One region of the Amycolatopsis sp. lyj-90 genome, then DNA from elsewhere that is predicted to be linked to it. Evidence: riboswitches for the same ligand, from Rfam matches in the RefSeq annotation. Region 1 holds a riboswitch; the other holds the start of a gene.
What was found. A riboswitch is a leader RNA that binds a small molecule or an ion and turns the genes downstream of it on or off. The one in region 1 is predicted to bind cobalamin.

Region 1 (7,559 bases):
GCAGCTGCTGATCGACGCCCGCCAGGGCGACGCGCTCGACGTCGACACCTCGTCCACTTTGGACTGGGCGCCGCTGCGCGAGCGGGTCAAGACCGTCGGTATGCGCAACTCCAACGTGATGGCGATCGCGCCGACCGCGACGATCTCCAACATCGTGGGCGTCGGGCAGTCGATCGAGCCGCTGTTCCAGAACCTGTTCGTCAAGTCGAACATGTCCGGCGACTTCACCGTGGTGAACCCGCACCTGGTCCGCTCGCTCAAGGAGCGCGGGCTGTGGGACGAGGTCATGGTGTCGGACCTGAAGTACTTCGACGGCAGCCTCGGCCAGATCGACCGCGTGCCGGACGACCTCAAGGCGCTGTACGCGACCGCGTTCGAGATCGAGTCGCGGTGGCTGGTGGACGCCGGTTCGCGTCGTCAGAAGTGGATCGACCAGGCGCAGTCGCTGAACCTGTACATCGCGGCGCCCAGCGGCCGCAAGCTCGACGAGCTGTACCGCTACGCCTGGCACAAGGGCCTCAAGACCACGTACTACCTGCGGGCGCGGTCCGCGACGCACGTGGAGAAGAGCACCCTGCGCGGCACCGACGGCAAGCTGAACGCGGTCTCGGCCACCCCGGCCCCGGCCACACCTTCGGCACCCAAGCCCGCCGCTCCCGCCGCTTCGCCCGCCCCGTCGGCTTCCGCCGCGGTTTCGCCGTCGCCCGCCGCCGCCGTGCCCGCGGTGCCGGTGACCGCCCCGGAGCCGAAGGAGATCCCGCAGGTCTCCGACGTCGACTTCGTCGCCACCGACGGCGCAGCCTGCCGTATCGACGACCCCGACTGCGAAGCCTGCCAGTAAACATCCTCGTGAGTGGTAAGGGCGGTTCTAACCGTCCTTACCACTCACGACGCCTCTTGGAGTGTGCCCCTCTATGACCACCTTTGACGCTTCCACCGACGCCACCGGCCTCGGTGAGATCGAAGTCGGCGCCGCCCGGATCAACGTCGACGACAAGCGGATGATCAACGCCCGCGCCGACGTCAACCAGCTGCTGCCGATGAAGTACACCTGGGCGTGGGAGAAGTACCTCGCCGGTTGCAACAACCACTGGATGCCGACCGAGGTCGCCATGCAGGCCGACATCGCGCTGTGGAAGTCGGCCGACGGCCTGACCGAGGACGAGCGCACCATGCTCAAGCGCAACCTCGGCTTCTTCGCCACCGCGGAATCGCTGGTGGCCAACAACATCGTGCTCGCGGTGTACCGCCAGATCACCAACCCCGAATGCCGCCAGTACCTGCTGCGCCAGGCGTTCGAGGAGGCCGTGCACACGCACACCTTCCAGTACATCTGCGAGAGCCTCGGCCTGGTCGAGGGCGAGCTGTTCAACATGTACCGCGAGGTCCCCTCCATCTCGGAGAAGGACGCGTGGGCGCTGAAGTACACGCAGAACCTGGAGAACCCGGACTTCGAGACCGGTACCCCCGAGGCCGACCAGAACTTCCTGCGTGACCTGGTCGCGTTCTACGTGATCTTCGAGGGCATGTGGTTCTACACCGGCTTCGCGCAGATCCTCTCGCTCGGCCGCCGGAACAAGATGATCGGCATTGCCGAGCAGTACCAGTACATCCTGCGCGACGAGTCGATCCACCTGAACTTCGGCATCGACTGCATCAACCAGATCAAGATCGAGAACCCGCACCTGTGGACCGAGGAGTTCCAGGCGGAGATCCGCGGCATGCTGACCGAGGCCTGCGAGCTCGAGGTCTCCTACGCCCGCGACACCATGCCGCGCGGCATGCTCGGGCTGTCGGCCGAGCTGATCGAGCAGTACATGCACTTCATCACCGACCGTCGTGCGCAGCAGATCGGCCTCCAGCCGATCTTCGGCGAGACGGAGAACCCGTTCCCGTGGATGTCGGAGGCGATGGACCTCAAGAAGGAGAAGAACTTCTTCGAGACCCGCGTCATCGAGTACCAGTCCGGTGGTGCCCTCGACTGGGACTGATCCCGCATCTCACGTGATCAGAGACGGAACACGCCGGGCGGACTTCCGCCCGGCGTGTTCCGTCTCCAGACACGCGAGTTCACCGTCTGATCACGTGAGTTACGCCTCCAGTCACACGAGACCCGAATTCGGTACGCTCCAGGGTGCTACTGGTTCGCCCGGCCTCCCAGGCCGGTCGAGGTAACAGGGAACCCGGTGTGAATCCGGGACTGCCCCGCAGCGGTATGTGGGAACGAAAGCCGTCACCGTGCGAGACACGGTAAAGCACTGGGGCATGGCGCCCCGGGAAGCGACGGCCGGTAGGAGCGAGCGAGTCGCCCACGAGTCCGAAGACCTGCCCGTGGTGCGCGCGCCGACGGCGTGCGTGAGTCCGGGCCTCGTGGGATGGGCGCGACCGAATCGCGGTCACTCCTGCGCGCGTCCGGGCTCTGACGACAAGCTCGCGAGGAGAGAGCTGTGACCGAAATCGGCACCACTGTGCTGGGCTACCCCCGGATCGGACCGGACCGGGAACTCAAGCGTTCACTCGAACGCTACTGGGCGGGCAAGATCGACGAGGCCGCGTTGCTGGAGACCGGCCGCGCGCTGCGCACGCAGACCTGGCGGGAACTCAAGGACGCCGGACTGGATTCCGTCCCCTCCAACACGTTCTCCCACTACGACCAGGTGCTCGACACCGCCGAGCTGTTCGGAGCGCTGCCGGAGCGCGTCACGAAGCTCGGTCTCTCGCCGCTCGACACCTACTTCGCCGCAGCTCGCGGGGTGCAGGACGCGCCCGCGATGGAGATGACGAAGTGGTTCGACACGAACTACCACTACATCGTCCCCGAACTCGGGCCGGACACCCGGTTCTCGGTCGCCGGCTCCAAGCCGCTCGACGAGTACCGCGAGGCCCGCGCGATCGGCGTCGAGACACGGCCGGTGCTGGTGGGCCCGGTGACGTTCTTGCTGCTCGCGAAGGCCGCCGAGGGTGCTCCGGAGGGCTTCCGCCCGCTGGACCTTCTCGACAACCTTCTCGACGGCTACGTCGAACTGCTGCGGCGCCTGCATGACGAAGGCGTCGAGTGGGTCCAGCTCGACGAGCCCGCCTTCGCAGGCGACCGCACCGAGCCGGAGCTCAACGCGCTCATCCGCGCCTACCACCGGCTCGCGAAGGAGACCGCGCGCCCGAAGATCCTGGTCGCCGGATACTTCGGCGGTCTCGGCCGGGGACTGGGTGTGCTCGCCCGTTCCCCGATCGACGCCCTCGCCGTCGACCTCGTCACTGATGAGTCCTTTGTGGACGCCGTCGCGGCCGAACCCGCCTTGCGCGACAAGGAGGTCCTGGCCGGTGTCGTGGACGGGCGCAATGTCTGGCGCACCGACCCGACCCGCGCGCTCAGCCGGGCGGCGACGCTGCTCGGCACCGCGAAGTCGGTCAGCGTCTCGACGTCGTGCTCGCTGCTGCACGTGCCTTACGACGTCGAGCGGGAGGCCGAGCTCCACCCGCGGCTCAAGGGCTGGCTCGCGTTCGCCAAGCAGAAGGTCGACGAGGTCGTCCTGCTCGGCCGCGCGCTGAAGGAGGAGGGCGTCGACCTCTCCGCCGCCCGTGCGGCGGCCACGGACCGCGCCACGGCGGCCGATCTGGCCGACGCCGGGGTCCGTGCCCGGCTGGAGGCGCTGCGGCCGGAGGACACCGTCCGTTCCCCCTACGCGCGGCGCGCGGCGGCCCAGCAGGCCGCGCTGGCCCTGCCGCCGTTGCCGAGCACGACGATCGGCTCGTTCCCCCAGACCACCGACGTCCGCAAGGCCCGTGCCGCGCACAAGGCGGGCTCGCTGGACGACGCCGGGTACGAGGCCGCGATGAAGGCGGAGATCGAGCGCGTCATCCGGCTGCAGGAGGATCTGGGCCTGGACGTGCTGGTGCACGGCGAGCCCGAGCGCAACGACATGGTGCAGTACTTCGCCGAGCGGCTGGCCGGGTTCGCGGCCACCGACTTCGGCTGGGTGCAGTCCTACGGCTCGCGGTGTGTCCGGCCGCCGATCCTGTACGGCGACGTCTCCCGTCCCGAGCCGATGACCGTCGAGTGGGCGCGCTACGCGCAAAGCCTGACCGGCAAGCCCGTCAAGGGCATGCTGACCGGGCCGGTGACGATTCTGGCGTGGTCGTTCGTCCGCGACGACCAGCCGCTGGGCGAGACCGCCCGCCAGGTCGCGCTGGCCATCCGCGACGAGGTGCACGACCTGCAGGCGGCCGGCATCCGCGTCATCCAGGTGGATGAGCCGGCGCTGCGGGAACTGCTCCCGCTGCGCGCTGCGGCGCACGAGGCGTACTTCTCTTGGGCGGTTTCGTCGTTCCGGCTGGCGACGTCCGGGATCGACGACGCGACACAGATCCACACGCACATGTGCTATTCGGAGTTCGGTGAGGTGGTGAAGGCGATCGACGCGCTCGACGCCGACGTCACCAGCATCGAGGCGGCGCGGTCGAAGATGGAGGTCGTCACCGACCTCGGCGCGGCGGGCTTCGGCCGCGGCGTCGGGCCGGGCGTGTACGACATCCACTCGCCGCGCGTCCCCGGCGTCGACGAGGTCAGCGGGCTGCTGCGGACCGCCGTCGGCGCCGTGCCCGCCGAGCGGATCTGGGTCAACCCGGACTGCGGGCTGAAGACCCGCGGTTACGCCGAGGTGGAGCCTGCCCTGCGGAACCTGGTCGCGGCCGCGAACGCGGTCCGGTCCGAGCTGGGCTGATCAGGACATGAAGGCCCCCTTCCTTGCTCCAGGCGCAAGGAAGGGGGCCTTATGTACATCCGCCGGGGTATTGTCAACCTGCCAACAAGAGTGCGATGGTGGGGCGGTAGCCGGTCTCAACGGGGAGATGGTCACCATGGCGAACGCCGTCGAAAAGGTCACCGGGGCACTGCGTGAGCGGGTCCCGCCGCTCACCTCGATCCCCCTGCCGCGTTCGGTCGACCAGCGCTGGCTCGGCGCGACCTGGCCGGTCCGCGAGCTCGCGCCCGCCCCGCCGGGTCTCAAACCCGTCCTCGGCGACGAAGGCCCGCCCGTCATCGGGCACGCGCTGGACTTCATGCGCTTCGGCATCGAGTTCGGCCTCAAGCGCTACGAGACCTACGGCCCGGTGTCGTGGATGGGCGCGTTCGGCCGCCGCATCGTCGCCCTCTCCGGCCCCGAGGCCACCCAGATCGCGCTGGTGAACAAGGACAAGGCCTTTTCCCAGGAGGGCTGGAAGTTCTTCATCGAGCAGTTCTTCGACCGCGGCCTGATGCTGCTCGATTTCGGCGAGCACCATCTGCACCGCCGGATCATGCAGGCGGCGTTCACGCGGCAGCGGCTCACCGGATACGTCGACCAGATGGGACCGGCGCTCCGTGAGGGCATCGCCGCCTGGGCGGACCGGCCGAACCCGCGGATCTACTGGTCCCTCAAGCAACTCACGCTCGACGTCGCGACACGCGTGTTCATGGGCATGCGGTCCGGCGAAGACGCGGCCGCGATCAACCGCGCGTTCGTGAATTCCGTGCGCGCGGGCACGGCCATCGTGCGCTTCCCCGTTCCCGGCGGCCGCTGGGCGGCGGGCTTGCACGGCCGCAAGGTCCTCGAACGCTACTTCGCGGCGAATCTGCCCGCGAAGAGGCGAAGCGACGGCGAAGACCTCTTCACCGCCTTGTGCCACGCCACCACCGAAGACGGTGACCGCTTCACCGACTCCGACGTCGTCAACCACATGATCTTCCTGATGATGGCCGCGCACGACACGTCGACCATCACCAGCGCCGCCGCCGTCTACCACCTCGCCAAGAACCCCGAGTGGCAGGAACGCGCGCGCCAGGAGTCCCTCGCGCTCGGTGACGACGTACCGGACATAGAGGCGCTGGAGACCCTGACCACGCTGGACCTGGTGATCAAGGAATCCCTGCGGCTGGTGGCCCCGGTTCCTTCGCTGGCAAGGAAGACCGTGAAGGACACCGAAGTTCTCGGGCACTTCATTCCCGAAGGGACACTGGTCGGGGTTTCCCCCACCGTCAACCATTTCGCGCCGGAGTACTGGACCGACCCGATGCGGTTCGACCCGGACCGCTTCGGCGAGGAACGCCGTGAGGACAAGGCACATCGCTACGCGTGGATGCCGTTCGGCGGCGGCGCGCACAAGTGCATCGGCCTGCATTTCGGGACGTTCGAAGTGAAGGCGCTGCTGCACGAGATGCTGCGGGCGTACCGGTGGTCGGTCCCGGAGGACTACACCGCACGCTGGGATTACGTCTCGCTGCCCGTTCCCGCGGACGGCTTGCCGATCCATTTGGAGACACGCTGAATCCCGACCAAAGGGACATCCACGATCGAGTACTCTTGGTAACCTCTGGTCACCACTCGTGTAGCAGTGATCACCCTTTCAGCCGGTAGACACCCCGTATCGAGCATGATGCCGTGGCACTACTCCCGGTCGGCTCATACCTAGTGTGGGTCCGTGGGCTCGGACACCCGGTCTGAGCTGGCCATAAACCGCGCATGAAGAGGTGAAGTGTGCCTGAGCCTGGTTCCGCGCCAGGGTTGGTGGACGTCGCTCGAAGATGGGCCGCGACGCTCGCTGACACTAAAGGAGTATCGCTTCCCCAGGAGCAACTCGAACGACTCTTGCTCGGCGTCGCCCAGGACGCCGTCCGGACCGAGCCCGACCACAAGCCCGCTCTGCTGCGGTTCTCCAAGCTCTATTCCGCCTCTCCCATCGGGATCGCGCTCGCCGACTCCGACGGCAGGATCGTCGAGGCGAACGTCGCACTCGGCAAACTCCTCGGCTGCCGTCCGTCGGCGCTGCGCGGGCGGAACATCGCCGACCTCGGCTCGGCCGACCACGACGTCTCCCGGCTGCGGAACGCGCTCTCCCAGCTCATGAAGCTCAGTCAGCCGACCCAGCAGGAACGTCTGCTGCTGGACCACACCGAGGAAGGAGCGCTCTGGGTCGACGTGACCCTGACCGACCTCCCCGGTGACCGGCCCGGCTCGGCGTACCCGGTGCTGATGGTCTCCGACGCCAACGAGATCCACCTGCTGCAGGAACGACTGCTGCACCAGAACGTGCACGACGCGCTGACCGGCCTGCCGAACGCCACCGCGTTCGGCAACGCCCTCGAAACCGCGCTGGCCGGATCCGGCGGCGAGCAGATCGCGCTCGTCTATCTCGACGTCGACGGCTTCAAGGTGATCAACGACGGTCTCGGCGCCGGAGTCGGCGACCAGGTGCTGCGCGGGGTCGCGACCAAACTCAAGGCCGTGTTCTCCGGCAGGCACAACGCTTCCGTCGCCCGGCTGTCCGGTGACGGGTTCGCCGTCCTGCTGCGCGGGGAGTTCACCTCGCCTCAGGTGATCGATCTGGTCGAGCAGGCCCTGGAGGAACTGGTCGAGCCGATCTACCTCGGCGGGCACGGCATCGGGGTCAGCGCGAGCGCCGGCATCGTCGTCCGCCCGGTCGCCGACGGCGGACCGGAGGACCTGCTCAGGGCCGCGGAGATCGCGCTGCACCGCGCCAAGGAAGCGGGCAAGGCGCAGTGGATGCTGTTCGACCCGGAGCTC
Region 2 (7,559 bases), on a different contig from region 1:
AGTTCCATCCCTCGGTCCACATCGGACGCGGCGGCGAAGCCCGACTCCACCATCCGGATGGCCGACAGAAGGTACGGCACGAGCAGTGCGTTGACCACGAACCCGGCCCGGTCGCGTGCCCGCACGGTCTGCTTGCCGAGGACGTCGCGGGCGAACCGTTCGGCGCGGTCCACTGTGGACGCGCTGGTCAGCAGCGAGCCGACCACCTCGACCAGCGGCAGCACCGGGACCGGATTGAAGAAGTGCAGGCCGACGACCTGTTCGGCCCGGCCGGTGGCCATCGCCAGCCGCATGATCGGGAGGGAGGAGGTGTTCGACGCGAGGATCGCGGCGGGGTCGGTCACGACCTTGTCGAGTGTCGCGAACAGCTCCAGCTTGACCTGCTCGTCCTCGGCGACGGCTTCGATCACCAGCTGACGGTCGGCCAGTTCGCCGACGTCGGTGGTGAACCGCAGCCGCCAGGCGGCGCGTTCGGCCTCCGGGCGGCCGAGCTTGCCCGCCCGGACCGCCCGATCGAGCGAGGCCAAGATCCGCGCGCGGCCCGCGTCGGCGGACGGTGTGTCGTGTTCGCACACCACGACGTCCAGGCCGGACCGGGCGCACACCTCGGCGATTCCGGCCCCCATCTGACCGGCCCCGACGACGCCTGCTCGGGCGATCTCCGCGCTCATCCGCACTCCCTTTGTGAACCTTGTGGTGCTCTGCCACGAGCGTGGCACCGACCTCGCGACCGTCGCTAGCCCACAGCGCTGTGAAGAGTTGTGAACGTTCGCGAACCGCTTGTAAAAGTTGTTACAGTCGCTTTGTGGAGAAGATGTACGCGGGTGCCCGGCTGCGCCAGCTGCGCGAAGGCCGGTCCATGACGCAGTCCGAACTGGCCAGGCTGCTGGAGATCTCGCCGAGTTACGTCAACCAGCTCGAACACAACGGCAGGCCCCTGACCATGCCGGTCCTGCTGAAGCTCACCGAGACCTTCGGCGTGGACACGGAGTTCTTCGCCGCCCGCGACACCGCCCGGCTGGTCGCCGACGTCCGCGAGGTGTTCGGCGACAACACCGTCAGCGGCGCGATCTCCGCGGGCGAGGTCGACGCGCTGACCACCACGCTGCCCGAGGTGGCGCGGACGCTCGTCGCGCTGCACCGCCGCTACCGCGAAGCCGTGGAGAACATCGCCACGCTGGTGACCGAGCAGGGACTCGACCGGTCGACCGCGCAACAGCCGCACGAGGAGATCCGGGACTGGTTCTACCTGCGCCGCAACCACGTCACGGAACTGGACGCTCCCGCGGAGAAGCTGGCCGCCGAGTTGCGCCTCCACCCCGGCGAAGTCCGCAGTGGACTGGCCGCCGGACTGTTGGACCGTCACGGCGTCAAGGTGGTCTCCGAATCCCTAGGCGCCGATCAGCACCACTTCGACACGCGCGAGAAGACGCTGCGTCTCTCCCCCGCGCTGCGCCCCGGTCAGGCCGCGTTCCGGCTCGCGTCCGAGCTGGCGCTGCTGGAGGCAGGCGACGTGATCGACCGGCTCGTCGACGACGGGAAGTTCAGCGGCGACACCGCCCGGCGACTCGCGCGGATCGGCCTGGCCAACTACTACGCGGGCGCGCTCGTCCTGCCGTATCGCGTTTTCCTCGGCGCGGCGGAACGCTACCGCTACGACATCACGCGCCTTTCCGACCACTTCGGCGTCGGCTTCGAGACGATCTGCCATCGACTGTCCACTTTGCAGCGACCGGGCACCCGCGGCGTGCCGTTCTCCTTCGTGCGGGTCGACCGTGCGGGCAACATCTCGAAACGTCAGTCCGCCACCGGGTTTCACTTCTCCCGTGTCGGCGGCTCATGTCCACTGTGGATCGTCTACGAGGCGTTCAGTTCGCCGGGCCGGATCCTCACCCAGGTCGCCGAACTCCCGGACGGCAAGAAGTACTTCTGGCTGGCCCGCACCGTTTCCCGCGCGGCGGGCGGGCACGGCGATCCCGGCAAGACGTTCGCGATCGGGCTCGGCTGCGAACTCCGGCACGCGCGACGGCTCGTGTACTCCGACGGGCTGGCGCTCGGCACCGGCGCGGCCGTCACCCCGATCGGGATGGGGTGCAAGGTCTGCGAACGGCCCGCGTGCCCGCAGCGCGCCTTCCCCGCGATCGGGAAACCGATGCGGGTCGACGAGCATTCGTCCAGCCTGCTGCCCTACCCGCCACTCTCGTGAGTGGCGGTTTATCGAGGAGAAGGGCGAACCCGGCGTGCTCGTGCCGTCTTTCGCTCGCAGGGTGGGCGTTGTGAAAGCCACTTTCGCAACAACGGTGAAGGTTGGGAAAGTGGCTTTCACAACACCGTTGTCCCCGGGTGACCCCGTTCCTGGCTGGAGCTGAAGGTTCAGACCGTGTGGGGCGAGGTGGTCGTGAGTGGCGATTCGGCTTAGAACCCGAATCGCCACTCACGACCGAAGCCACTGATCCCGGTCACCGTGAAGGCCACACCAGGCTCGCCGGGGTGTCGCGAAAGCCACTTTCGGGACATCAGACCTCGCGAAAGTGGCTTTCGCGACAAGGCCGCTCGGCGTTGGACGCGGCGAAAGACGCCCCGATCCTCCGTTGATCAAGACCGTGCCACCCCCACACCCCCACGGCCGGCAGCCGGGCGGGGGATTCCGGACGCCACCACTCACGAGACCCATCGCGTACCTGAGGCGTACGCCACACCCTTGTCCTCGACATAGTCGGACTTCCTACTTTATGGTGTCCACAGGTCTGCGGTGCAGGGAAGCCGGTGAAAATCCGGTGCGGTCCCGCCACTGTGACCGGGGAGCGGCGCTCCCGCAGAGAAGGCCACTGGCGCGAGCCGGGAAGGCCGGAGCCGCCGCGGATCCGGGAGCCAGGATACCGGCCGCAGACGTGTCGTGTTCGTCCACGAGGATGGAGCTGAACGCATGCGGATTCTTCCTGCCTGCGCGAAAGTCGCCGACCCGCCACCACCCCGGCGGTAAGTCGTCCGTACTCCCCTGCCCGGCCACCGATCGTGGTCTTCGGGCGGCTTCGTCCTGCGTACTTTCGGAAAGGGCATCCATGAGCACCGAACTCAGCCACTTCGTCGGCGGCAAGCCGGTATCGGGTACGTCCGGCCGGTTCGCCGACGTCTTCGACCCCAGCACCGGCGCCGTCCAGGCCCGCGTCCCGCTCGCCTCGGCCACCGAGGTCGCCGCCGTCGTCGCCGACGCGGCGCAGGCCCAGCTTGAATGGGCCCGCTGGAACCCGCAGAAGCGGGCCCGCGTGCTGTTGAAGTTCGTCGACCTCGTCCGCGCGGAAGAGGACTCCCTCGCCCGCCTGCTCTCGTCCGAACACGGCAAGACCGTTCCCGACGCGCGCGGCGACATCCAGCGTGGCCTCGAAGTGGTCGAGTTCGCCATCGGTATCCCGCACCTGCTCAAGGGCGAGTACAGCGACAGCGCGGGCACCGGCATCGACGTCTACTCGATGCGGCAGCCGCTCGGCGTGGTCGCCGGCATCACGCCGTTCAACTTCCCCGCGATGATCCCGTTGTGGAAGGCCGCCCCGGCGATCGCCTGCGGCAACTCCTTCGTGCTCAAGCCGTCCGAACGCGACCCGTCGGTCCCGCTGCGGCTGGCCGAACTCTTCCTCGAAGCAGGCCTGCCGCCGGGCGTGTTCAACGTGGTCAACGGCGACAAGGAAGCCGTCGACGCGCTGCTCACCGACCCCCGTGTCGAGGCCGTCGGCTTCGTCGGCTCGTCCTCGATCGCCGAGTACATCTACACAACCGCGGCCGCGCACGGGAAGCGCGCACAGTGCTTCGGCGGCGCCAAGAACCACATGATCGTGATGCCGGACGCCGACCTCGACCAGGTCGTCGACGCGCTGATCGGCGCCGGGTACGGCTCCGCGGGTGAACGCTGCATGGCGATCTCCGTCGCCGTCCCGGTCGGCGAAGCCACCGCCGACGCGCTGGCCGCCCGGCTGACCGAACGCGTCAAGACGCTGAAGATCGGTGCCTCCCTGGACGAAACGGCCGACTTCGGGCCGCTGGTCACCGCCGAAGCCGTCCAGCGGGTCCGCGACTACATCGACGTCGGCCTCGCCGAGGGCGCGAAACTGCTGGTCGACGGCCGCGAGACCACTGTGGACGGTCACGAGAACGGCTTCTTCCTCGGCGGCTGCCTGTTCGACCACGTCACCAGCGACATGCGGATCTACCGCGAGGAGATCTTCGGCCCGGTGCTGTCGATCGTGCGCGCGGCCGACTACGAGGAAGCGCTGCGGCTGCCCAGCGAGCACGAGTACGGCAACGGCGTCGCGATCTTCACCCGCGACGGCGACACGGCCCGCGACTTCACCTCGCGGGTGAACACCGGGATGGTCGGGGTCAACGTGCCCATCCCGGTCCCGATCGCCTACCACACCTTCGGCGGCTGGAAGCGCTCCGGTTTCGGCGACCTCAACCAGCACGGACCGGACTCGATCCGGTTCTACACCAAGACCAAGACGGTCACCTCGCGCTGGCCTTCGGGCACCAAGGAAGGCGCCAGCTTCGTCATCCCGACGATGAGCTGAGGCCACGATGAGACTGACCGACGAACAGCGGGCCCTGCGTGAGACCGCCGCGGAGTTCGCGGCGGAACACCTCGCCCCGCACGCGATCGAATGGGACCAGGCCAAGCATTTCCCGGTCGACGTCCTCCGTAAGGCCGCCCAGCTGGGCATGGGCGGCATCTACCTGCCCGAAGACCTCGGCGGCTCCGCGCTCGGCCGGCTCGACGGCGTCCTCGTGTTCGAGGCGCTCGCCGGCGGCTGCCCGTCGCTGGCCGCCTACATCTCGATCCACAACATGGTCGCGACCATGATCGACAAGTTCGGCGACGACGCCCAGCGGCACCGGTACCTCCCGCGAATGTCCACGATGGACGCGTTCGGCAGCTACTGCCTCACCGAGCCGGACGCGGGTTCCGACGCGGCGGCGCTCTCCACCCGTGCCCGCCGCGACGGCGACCACTACGTGCTCGACGGCGTCAAGCAGTTCATCTCCGGCGCGGGCACTTCGGACGTCCACGTCGTGCTCGCCCGCACCGGCGGTCCCGGCGCCCGGGGCATCTCGGCGTTCATCGTCGACCGGGACACGCCCGGGGTCTCCTTCGGACCCAACGAGATCAAGATGGGCTGGAACGCCCAGCCCACCAGGCAGGTCATCTTCGAGGACGCCCGTGTCCCGGCGTCCGCGCTGCTCGGCGGCGAGGGCAACGGGTTCCGGGTCGCCATGTCCGCTTTGGACGGTGGCAGGCTCAACATCTCGGCCTGTTCCCTCGGTGGCGCCGAGGCCGCGCTCGGCATGGCCGTCCGGCATCTGTCGGAGCGCTCGGCGTTCGGCGAGAAGCTGTCCGAGAAGCAGGCGTTGCAGTTCCGGCTGGCCGACATGCGCACCGATCTCGAAGCCGCGAGGACCTTGTTGTGGCGGGCGGCGGACGCGCTCGACCAGGGCGAGGACACCGCGACCCAGCTTTCGGCGATGGCCAAGCGGTTCTGCACCGACACCGGGTTCGAGGTGGCCAACCAGGCGCTGCAACTGCACGGAGGCTACGGCTACCTCGCCGAATACGGGCTGGAGAAGATCGTCCGCGACCTGCGGGTGCACCAGATCCTCGAAGGGACCAACGAAATCATGCGCGTGATCATCTCGCGCCGGATGCTGCAGGAGGCTTCGTGAACGACGTCCAGTTCCTCGTCCACAGTGGAATCGGCCGGATCACGCTGAACCGGCCGCGTGCGCTGAACTCGCTGAACCACGACATGGTCCTCGCCATGCTTGAGCGCCTCGAAGCGTGGCGTTCCGATCCGGCGGTCCGCGCGGTGCTGATCGACGGCGCCGGCGACCGCGGGCTCTGCGCGGGCGGCGACATCCGCGCGATCTACGACGACGCCCGCACCGGTGGCACCGCGTCCCTGCGCTTCTGGGCCGACGAGTACCGGCTCAACGCCCTCATCTCGCGGTACCCGAAGCCGTACCTGGCGCTCATGGACGGTCTCGTCATGGGCGGCGGGGTCGGGGTCTCCGCGCACGGCAGCCACCGGATCGTCACCGAACGCTCCCGGATCGGCATGCCCGAAACCGGCATCGGCTTCGTCCCGGACGTCGGCGGCACGTACCTGCTGTCCCGCGCCCCCGGTGAACTCGGCACGCATGTCGCGCTCACCGCCGGGTCGATCTCCGGCCCCGACGCGATCCACTGTGGACTCGCCGACCACTTCGTGCCGAGCGAACGGGTTCCGGACCTTCTCGACGCGCTCGCGTCGCGCACTCCGGACAACGCGCTGGAACTGTTCGCCGAGGCAGCGCCGCCGAGTGTGCTGGCCAAGGACGCGGACTGGATCGACCAGTGCTACGCGGCCGACACCGTCGAGGAGATCCTCACCCGGCTCCACTCCGGAGGTGACGCGGCGGCCACCGCCGCCAAGGAGATCGAGGCGAAGTCCCCCACCGCGTTGAAGGTGACCCTGCGCGCGCTCCGCAGCGCCGTGGCGCTGCCCGATCTGGAGGCCGTGCTGGCGCAGGAGTTCCGGATCTCGACCCACGCGCTCTCCTCGGCCGAGTTCGTCGAGGGCATCCGGGCCCAGATCATCGACAAGGACCGCTCGCCGAAGTGGTCGCCTGCCACCTTGCCCGAGGTGGAGGACAAGCTCGTCGATGCCTACTTCGCCGATCTCGGCGACGCGGAGTGGAACGGGGTGGCCCGATGACGATCGCCTTCCTCGGTCTCGGCAACATGGGCGGCCCGATGGCCGCCAACCTGGTCGAGTCCGGTGAGACCGTCCACGGCTACGACCCGGCTCCCGCCGCCCGCTCCGAGGGCGTGGCCAGGTTCGACACCGCGAGCGCGGCCGTCGCGCGGGCCGACGTCGTCATCACGATGCTGCCGAGCGGCAAGCACGTCCTCGACTGCTATCGGGAGATCCTGCCGTCCGCGCGGCCCGGCACGCTGTTCGTCGACTGCTCCACCATCGACGTCGCCGACGCCCGTCAGGCGGCCGAACTGGTCACCGCGGCCGGTCACCGGGCGGTCGACGCGCCGGTTTCGGGCGGCGTGGTCGGCGCGGAGGCCGGAACGCTGACGTTCATGGTCGGCGGCGATCCGGAGGCGTTCGCCGCGGCCGGGCCCCTGCTCGGCGTCATGGGCGCCAGGGCGATCCACTGTGGAGCGTCGGGCGCCGGTCAGGCGGCGAAGATCTGCAACAACATGATCCTCGGCGTCTCGATGATCGCCGTCTCCGAGGCGTTCGCACTCGGCGAAGAACTCGGCCTCACCCACCAGGCCCTGTTCGACGTCGCCTCGACCGCGTCCGGCCAGTGCTGGGCGCTGACCACCAACTGCCCGGTGCCCGGCCCGGTCCCGGCCAGCCCCGCCAACCGTGACTACACCGGCGGATTCGCCAGCGGCCTGATGCTGAAGGACCTGCGGCTGGCCGAATCCGCGGCACGGGACAACGACGTCGCGACCCTGCTCGGCACGAGGGCCGCGGAACTCTACGCGGCGTTCGTCGAACGCGACGGTCCCGGCC

Region 2: another riboswitch for cobalamin. It lies ahead of ACLJPX_RS02910 (CoA-acylating methylmalonate-semialdehyde dehydrogenase); the one in region 1 lies ahead of metE (5-methyltetrahydropteroyltriglutamate--homocysteine S-methyltransferase).

What each region holds. Positions count from the first base shown of each region.
Region 1 is NZ_JAJPWP010000016.1:119,222-126,780, reverse strand. It holds gene ACLJPX_RS42230 (ribonucleoside-diphosphate reductase subunit alpha) at 1-841, shown strand, start outside; gene ACLJPX_RS42225 (ribonucleotide-diphosphate reductase subunit beta) at 915-1,991, shown strand; cobalamin riboswitch at 2,125-2,348, shown strand; gene metE (5-methyltetrahydropteroyltriglutamate--homocysteine S-methyltransferase) at 2,448-4,721, shown strand; gene ACLJPX_RS42215 (cytochrome P450) at 4,858-6,303, shown strand; gene ACLJPX_RS42210 (putative bifunctional diguanylate cyclase/phosphodiesterase) at 6,513-7,559, shown strand, end outside.
Region 2 is NZ_JAJPWP010000001.1:722,992-730,550, reverse strand. It holds gene ACLJPX_RS02920 (3-hydroxybutyryl-CoA dehydrogenase) at 1-671, opposite strand, end outside; gene ACLJPX_RS02915 (short-chain fatty acyl-CoA regulator family protein) at 806-2,206, shown strand; cobalamin riboswitch at 2,717-2,903, shown strand; gene ACLJPX_RS02910 (CoA-acylating methylmalonate-semialdehyde dehydrogenase) at 3,063-4,562, shown strand; gene ACLJPX_RS02905 (acyl-CoA dehydrogenase family protein) at 4,570-5,709, shown strand; gene ACLJPX_RS02900 (enoyl-CoA hydratase/isomerase family protein) at 5,706-6,740, shown strand; gene mmsB (3-hydroxyisobutyrate dehydrogenase) at 6,737-7,559, shown strand, end outside.